Regions from separate parts of the Streptomyces sp. JNUCC 64 genome, predicted to be linked through region 1. Evidence: predicted binding sites of a transcription regulator. Region 1 holds the regulator's gene; the other holds the start of a gene.
What was found. Region 1 encodes HrcA, which represses chaperone genes, less so after heat shock. Its sites were predicted from a motif close to TTNGCACTCNGNNNNNCNGAGTGCNAA; they were not measured.

Region 1 (4,207 bases):
GTGCCGTACCAGGTGGCCTCGCCCGCGAGCTGGTGTCCGTAGACGGCGACGACGGCGGGGTCCGTGTACTCGGGCTGGGGCATGAAGACGTTGACCCCGAACGGGCGGGAGGTCAGGCTCCGCAGCTGCTTGATCTCCTGGTACATGCCCTCGGCCGTCTTGTACCCGGCGGCCAGGAAGCCGAGTCCGCCCGCCTCGGAGACGGCGGCGGCGAGTTGTGGCCGGGACACCCCGCCGGCCATCGGTGCCTGCACGATCGGGCGCGGAAAGAGATCGGTCAGTGCGGAGGACATGACGGCATGTTGTCACGTCCGTCGCACAAGTCCGAATCCAGCCGTACATCTGGCATATTCGGCCGTTCTAGATCGGATTCTGATCGCTCTTGACCGACCTTTCCCGCAGGTCAGAGCGGTACTTGAGGAGCGTACGAGCAGTCCGACGGCGATTGTCGGCCAGGCCGGGAATCCGCCGGAACCCGGGGTGCGGACGCGGTGTCCGGCGGCGCGGGACGCGACAGCACCCGGAAGGGGGACCCGGGAGGGACGCGAGGGGACCCCGGAGGGGACGGGACGGGCCGGGCAGAGGAGCCGCGCCGGAGTCCCGCCCCGCTTCCGGTGGACCGGGGCGGGGCGGAACGGAGTCGTCACACGGACATCGGACGGGCGCGGTACACCGGCCCCGCCGCCGGACGGCGACGGGGGGAGGCGTCAGCGACCGTTGAACGCGTCCTTCAGCCGGGAGAACAGGCCCTGCTGCCCGGGCTGGAACTGCCCGGTGGGCCGCTCCTCGCCGCGCAGCTTCGCCAACTCCCGCAGCAGTCGTTCCTGCTCGGGGTCGAGCTTGGACGGGGTCTGCACCTCGACGTGGACGATGAGGTCGCCCCGGCCGCCGCCGCGCAGATGGGTCACGCCCCGGCCGTGCAGCGGGATCGACTGACCGGACTGGGTGCCGGGCCGGATGTCGACCTCCTCCAGCCCGTCCAGGGTCTCCAACGGCACCTTGGTGCCGAGCGAGGCAGCCGTCATCGGGATGGTGACCGTGCAGTGCAGATCGTCGCCGCGCCGCTGGAAGACGGCGTGCGGCAGCTCGTGGATCTCGACGTAGAGGTCACCGGCGGGGCCGCCGCCGGGGCCGACCTCGCCCTCCCCGGAGAGCTGGATGCGGGTGCCGTTGTCGACACCGGCGGGGATCTTCACCGTCAGGGTGCGGCGGGAGCGGACCCGGCCGTCGCCCGCGCACTCGGGGCACGGGGTGGGCACGACCGTGCCGAAGCCCTGGCACTGGGGGCAGGGACGCGAGGTCATGACCTGGCCGAGGAACGACCGGGTCATCTGCGACACCTCGCCGCGACCACGGCACATGTCACAGGTCTGCGCGCTGGTGCCGGGCGCGGCGCCCTCGCCGTTGCAGGTGTTGCAGACGACGGCGGTGTCGACCTGGATGTCCTTGGTGGTGCCGAAGGCCGCCTCGTCCAGCTCCACCTCCAGCCGGATCATCGCGTCCTGGCCGCGCCGGGTGCGGGAGCGGGGGCCGCGCTGCGACGCCGTTCCGAAGAAGGCGTCCATGATGTCCGAGAAGTTGCCGAAGCCGCCCGCGCCGAAGCCGGCCGCGCCGGCGCCGGACTGCGAGAGCGGATCTCCGCCCAGGTCGTAGACCTGCTTCTTCTGCGGGTCCGACAGCACCTCGTAAGCGGCGTTGATCTCCTTGAACCGCTCCTGGGTCTTCGGATCGGGGTTGACGTCCGGGTGCAGCTCGCGCGCGAGCCTGCGGAACGCCTTCTTGATCTCGTCCTGGGAGGCGTCGCGGCGTACGCCGAGTACGGCGTAGTAGTCCGTGGCCACTTACGACTCCGCCAGGATCTGTCCGACGTAACGTGCCACTGCGCGTACTGCTCCCATCGTTCCCGGATAGTCCATGCGGGTCGGGCCGACCACGCCGAGTTTGGCGACTGCCTCGCCGCCCGAACCGTAGCCCACCGACACCACGGACGTGGAGTTGAGCCCCTCGTGGGCGTTCTCGTGACCGATCCGCACGGTCATGCCCGAGTACTCGGCCTCCCCGAGGAGCTTGAGGAGCACGACCTGCTCCTCCAGCGCCTCCAGGACGGGCCGGATGGTGAGGGGGAAGTCATGTCCGAAGCGGGTGAGGTTGGCGGTGCCGCCGATCATCAACCGCTCCTCGGTCTCCTCGACCAACGTCTCCAGCAGGGTGGAGAGGACGGTGGAGACACTGCCCCGGTCCTCGGTGTCGAACACCTCGGGCAGGTCCTGCACCAGACGCGGCACGTCGGCGAACCGACGCCCCGCGACCCGGCTGTTGAGCCGCGCCCGCAGATCCGCCAGCGAACTCTCGCCGAACGGGGCCGGGCAGTCCACCATGCGCTGTTCGACCCGGCCGGTGTCGGTGATCAGGACGAGCATCACCCGGGCCGGTGCCAGCGACAGCAGTTCCACGTGCCGCACGGTGGAGCGGGTCAGGGACGGGTACTGCACGACGGCGACCTGCCGGGTCAGCTGCGCGAGCAGCCGGACCGTGCGGGCCACGACGTCGTCGAGGTCCACCGCGCCGTCCAGGAAGTTCTGGATGGCGCGCCGTTCGGGGGCCGTCATCGGCTTGACCCCGGCGAGCTTGTCCACGAACAGGCGGTACCCCTTGTCGGTGGGGATGCGCCCGGCGCTGGTGTGCGGCTGGGCGATGAACCCCTCCTCCTCCAGCGCCGCCATGTCGTTGCGGACGGTCGCCGGGGAGACCCCGAGGCTGTGCCGTTCGGTCAGCGCCTTGGAACCGACCGGCTCCTCGGTGCCGACGTAGTCCTGGACGATGGCACGCAGCACTTCCAGCCTGCGTTCACTGAGCACCGCCCACCTCCTGCTCCGTCCGCCCTCGCGGGCCCGTCCACGGCCCGTCCCGGCCGTCGGGACCGGTGCCTGGCACTCATGACCGTCGAGTGCCAGCGTTCCCCGCCAAGTGTACGGCCGGTGGGTACGCGCGGAGCAAGGCCGTGACGGGTCCGGCCCGGCCGGAACCGTCCCCGGCGCCCCTTCCGCACCCCTCGCCCGGCCTTCCCCACCCGCTTCCCGCCACCGCACGGACGCGTCCCGGACGCCTCCGCGGCCGTCCCCGATGTGCGGGAAGACCACCGGAAGACCGCCGGAAGACCACGGCCGGCTCCCGACGGCCGCCGGACGCCTCCCGGACGGGGGACGGGGCCCGCGTCCACCGGGGCGCGCATGACCTAACGTCACGGTATGCGGACGACACCGGAGATCCCCTGGGCGGCGGCGGGCTGGGAGCGGATCGGACCCCGGACCGGGCGGCGGAGGCTGCCCGGCTGGGACTGCACGGTCGGGCTGGTGGCGGGGGACGGCGCGGCGCTGCTGGTGGACGCGGGCTCCACGCTGCGGGAGGGCGCCGCGCTGCGGGAGGAGACCGCACGGCTGCTCGGCGGACGGGATGTGACGCACCTCGCGCTGACGCACCTCCACTTCGACCACGTCCTGGGCGCCGCCGCGTTCCCCGGGGCCGTGGTCTACGGGGCGGCGGGGCTCGGAGCGGCCCTGACCGGCGGGACCCCGACCGGGCGCGAGGAGCTGCGGTCCGACGCGGTGCGGTACGGGGTGGACCCGGCCGAGGCCGCCGCGTCCGCCGCCGCGCTGCGTCCGCCCGGGGTCGAGGTGAGCGGGTCCCGTCCACTCGATCTGGGGGGCGGTGTGTCGGTGACGCTGGTGGACGCGGGCCCCGGGCACACCGGACAGGACCTGGTCGTGGTGGTGGACGGGGAGCCTCCCGTGGTCTTCTGCGGGGACCTCGTCGAGGAGTCGGGACCGCCGCAGGCCGGGCCCGACGCGCACCCGGCGGCCTGGCCGGACGCCCTGGACCGGGTGCTGGCCCTCGGCGGCCCCCGGGGCCGGTACGTGCCGGGGCACGGGGCGGTGGTGGACGCCGGGTTCGTCCGGGACCAGCGGGACGCGGTCCGGGCCGGACGGTACGAGGGGCCGTCGGGGGGCTGACCCGCGCGCGGGCTCCGGAGGGCGGGCGGGCGGCGGGCGTTCTATGGTCTCGGGATGCGTCAGTACCCGGCGGACCTGACTCCGCCCTGGAAGAAGCGGGCCGTGGTGCCCGAGGTCGCGGCGGAACCGGACCTCGTGGTGGAGGAGGTGGCCACCGGGTTCTGCGGGGCGGTGGTCCGGGTGGAGGCGGGCGCCGT
Region 2 (4,207 bases), 690 kb from region 1:
CAGCAGCGCCTTCAACCGCTTGACGTTGAACGGGAGGTGATCGGTCACCTCGTACCCGGTGGCGAACGGGGTCGTCAGCGCCGTGTCGGAGGTGACGTACGCGATGGACGCGTCGAGCAGTCCGCCGGACACCTCCTCGGCCACCGAGGCCACCAGCCGCGCCCGGATCACCGCCGGGTCGGGCTCGTACAGGTACCGTCCGACCGCCCGCACCGGAGGGTCCGGGGGCAGTGCGTCCAGCGCGGCCGTCAGGGTCGCCCCGCCGGGCAGCAGGGTCGAGCGACGGGAGTCGGGCGCCCCCGTCCCGAACCAGAGCACCGCCTCCTTGAGGTCGCCCCGGTCGGAGATCCACTCGGTCTCGACCCCGTCGGGCACCGCCTCGTGCGGCACCCCGGGCGCGATCTTCAACGCGCCCCGGCCCACCCGGCGCACCGCGTCGACCGCCCAGCTCAGCGGGGGCGAGTACGCCTCCGGGTCGAAGATCCGGCCCCGGCCGCCGCGCCGCGCGGGGTCCACGAACACCGCGTCCTGGCCATCGGTCGACACCTCCGTCACGTCCGCCTCGCGGACCTCGATCAGCCCGTCGAGTCCCAGGGCCGTCGCGTTGGCGCGGGCCACCGCGACGGTCAGCGGGGAACGGTCGACGGCCAGCACCCGTACGCCCGCGCGGGCCAGTGCGATGGCGTCCCCGCCGATCCCGCAGCACAGGTCGGCCACCGAGGCCACCCCCATGGCCCGCATCCGCTCCGCCCGGTACGCGGCCACGCTGGTCCGGGTCGCCTGCTCGACGCCGTCCGGGGTGAAGAACATCCGGGCCGCGTCCACCGCCCCGAACTTCGCCACCGCCCGCTCCCGCAGCCGGGCCTGGCCGAGCGCGGCGTTCACCAGCTCGGCGGGGTGGTCACGGCGCAGCCGGGTGGCGACGGCGAGTTCCCCGGCGGGGTCGGTGCCGCGCACCTCGTCCAGCAGGGCGCGGCCCTCGTCGGTGAGGAGGGCGGCGAACTGCGCCACGGGCGCGGGGCGGGGGTCGGTGGTGCTCACCCGGCCATTGTGGGCCAGTCGGTGGACGGTCCGCTGACGGCGGCGGTGTCGGCCCGGGGGCGCCGTGGGGCGCTGACAGGATGCGGCTCCATGCGACTAGTAAGACAAAAGGAACAAAGCACTCGCGAGGTTCCGGGGGCACCCGCACGAGTCGCCCGCCCCCAGCCTCACGGCCCCGGGTCCCACGGTTCCCAGTCCCACGGCCCCGGGTCCCAGGGTTCCCAGCCTCACGACCCCCAGCCCCAGGGTTCCCGGCCCCCCGGCTCCCGGTCCCACGACGCCCCCCGGCCCGACCGCTCCCGTCCCCGTCGCCCTGAGTCCGACCGTTCCGGTCGTCCCGAGCCCGACCGCTCCGGTCGCCCCGGTCGCCCCGGGCGTGGCCGTCCCCGTCGCCCCGCGCACGGCCGCGCCCCGTCCCGGCTGCTCCTCGTCGCGCTCGCCCTGGGGATCACCGCCACCGCCGTCACGGGCTGCGGCACCGACCCCACCGGCCCCGCGAAGCCGTCCGCCTCCGCCTCCCCCTCCGGGCGGGCGGGCGGCGCCCCCGGCGAACGGGCCGCCGGTGCCCGGGACGCGAAGGACACCGAGGCCGCCGTCCGGGAGCGCACCCTCGCGGCGGCCCGGCTCGCCACCGCCAAGCGCTGGGGGCTCGCCAAGGCGCCGCTGGTCGCCCCGCCCCCGCCCGCCCGCAAACCGGCGATCACCACCCGCGCCGGGTTCGAGGTCCAGGGGCACGAGGACCTGCCGCCGGTGTTCACCACCGTCCCGACCAAGGACAAGGTCGTCTTCCTCACCATCGACGACGGCGCCGAGAAGGACCCGGCGCTGATCAGGATGATGGAGGAACTCCAGGTGCCCTACACCGCGTTCCTCAGCGACTACCTGGTCAAGGAGGACTACGGCTACTTCCGGAAGATGCGGGACGCCGGGGTCACCCTCAACAACCACTCCCTGACCCACCCGTACCTCCCGGGACTCTCCTACGCCCAGCAGAAGCGCCAGATCTGCGGCATGCAGGACGTCATCCAGAAGCGGTACGGCACCCGGCCCACCGTTTTCCGGCCGCCCTACGGCAACTACGACGAGGCCACCCTGCGCGCCGCCAAGGAGTGCGGGATCGCCCATGTGCCGCTGTGGAACGAGGAGGTCTTCGCGGACCGCTGGGAGTACCGCGAGTGGGACCGGAGGATCCGCCCCGGCGACATCGTCCTCACCCACTTCCGGGGCCGGGAGGACTGGGGCGGCACCATGCCCGACACCATGCGCCGCTTCCTGAAGCTGGTCACCGACCAGGGCTACGCCGTGGCCAGACTGGAGGACTACCTCTGAGGCGACGGGGCGACGGGGCGACGGGGTGACGAGACGGGGCGGCGGGGCGGCGGGACGGGAAGGCGCATGGTCACAGAGGCCCGCCGGAGGTCCCGTACGGGCGGCGCGTTGGCACTCCGCTTGACCGAGTGCTAATCGCGGTCATAGTCTCGACCCTGGCACTCTCCACTGGCGAGTGCCAGCAGCGACAGGCAGGTCCGGCACCCGCGACGACGGATCGACCTGGCCGCCCCAGATCAAATTGACCCCATGAGATCTCCGAAGGGGGAGGTCGGATCGTGACGACCACCAGCTCCAAGGTTGCCATCAAGCCGCTTGAGGACCGCATCGTGGTCCAGCCGCTCGACGCCGAGCAGACCACGGCCTCCGGCCTGGTCATTCCGGACACCGCCAAGGAGAAGCCCCAGGAGGGCGTCGTCCTGGCCGTGGGCCCGGGCCGTGTCGAGGACGGCAAGCGCGTCGAGCCCGACGTCGCCGTCGGCGACATCGTCCTCTACAGCAAGTACGGCGGCACCGAGGTGAAGTACAACGGCGAGGAGTACCTCGTCCTCTCGGCCCGCGACGTGCTCGCGATCATCGAGAAGTAGTTCACCCGAGCCAAGACGCGTCTTGTGCTTGTGAATCGTGCCCCTGGCCGCCCGCGACGCTGAGCCGGGCGCCGGGGGCGCGATTCGTTTCACCGCTTCCAGTACTCCGAGAGGGCTGAACCGCTCCCATGGCGAAGATCCTGAAGTTCGACGAGGACGCCCGTCGCGCCCTTGAGCGCGGCGTCAACAAGCTTGCCGACACGGTCAAGGTGACGATCGGCCCCCGTGGCCGCAACGTCGTCATCGACAAGAAGTTCGGCGCCCCGACCATCACCAACGACGGCGTCACCATCGCCCGTGAGGTCGAGGTCGAGGACCCCTACGAGAACCTCGGCGCGCAGCTGGTCAAGGAGGTGGCCACCAAGACCAACGACGTCGCGGGTGACGGCACCACCACCGCCACCGTGCTGGCCCAGGCCCTCGTCAAGGAAGGTCTGCGCAACGTCGCCGCCGGTGCTTCCCCGGCCGCCCTGAAGAAGGGCATCGACGCCGCCGTCAAGGCCGTCTCCGACGAGCTGCTCGCCACCGCGCGCCCGATCGACGAGAAGTCCGACATCGCGGCCGTCGCCGGTCTCTCCGCCCAGGACTCGCAGGTCGGCGAGCTGATCGCGGAGGCCATGGACAAGGTCGGCAAGGACGGTGTCATCACCGTCGAGGAGTCGAACGCGTTCGGCCTGGAGCTGGAGTTCACCGAGGGCATGGCCTTCGACAAGGGCTACCTCTCCCCGTACTTCGTGACCGACCAGGAGCGGATGGAGGCCGTCCTGGAGGACCCGTACATCCTCATCCACCAGGGCAAGATCTCCTCCATCCAGGACCTGCTGCCGCTGCTGGAGAAGGTCATCCAGGCGGGTGGCTCCAAGCCGCTGCTGATCATCGCCGAGGACGTCGAGGGCGAGGCCCTGTCCACGCTGGTCGTCAACAAGATCCGTGGCACCTTCAACGCCGTCGCGGTGAAGGCCCCCGGCTTCGGCGACCGCCGCAAGGCGATGCTCGGCGACATGGCCACGCTCACCGGCGCCCAGGTCATCGCCGAGGAGGTCGGCCTCAAGCTCGACCAGGTCGGTCTGGACGTGCTCGGCACCGCCCGCCGCGTCACCGTCTCCAAGGACGACACCACCATCGTCGACGGTGGCGGCAGCTCCGACGAGGTCGCCGGCCGCGTCGCGCAGATCAAGGCCGAGATCGAGAACACCGACTCCGACTGGGACCGCGAGAAGCTCCAGGAGCGCCTCGCCAAGCTCGCCGGC

Region 2: a site for HrcA is predicted at 2,479-2,505, ahead of groES (co-chaperone GroES). Genes of this name have one in related genera too.

The regions. Positions count from the first base shown of each region.
Region 1 covers NZ_CM137015.1:5,800,475-5,804,681, reverse strand. Annotated here, with positions in the region: gene ACVWNX_RS24025 (nitronate monooxygenase) at 1-293, opposite strand, end outside; gene dnaJ (molecular chaperone DnaJ) at 708-1,841, opposite strand; gene hrcA (heat-inducible transcriptional repressor HrcA) at 1,842-2,858, opposite strand; gene ACVWNX_RS24010 (MBL fold metallo-hydrolase) at 3,249-4,010, shown strand; gene ACVWNX_RS24005 (DUF3097 domain-containing protein) at 4,065-4,207, shown strand, end outside.
Region 2 covers NZ_CM137015.1:5,109,861-5,114,067, forward strand. Annotated here, with positions in the region: gene ACVWNX_RS21375 (class I SAM-dependent methyltransferase) at 1-1,041, opposite strand, end outside; gene ACVWNX_RS21380 (polysaccharide deacetylase family protein) at 1,462-2,370, shown strand; gene groES (co-chaperone GroES) at 2,649-2,957, shown strand; gene groL (chaperonin GroEL) at 3,086-4,207, shown strand, end outside.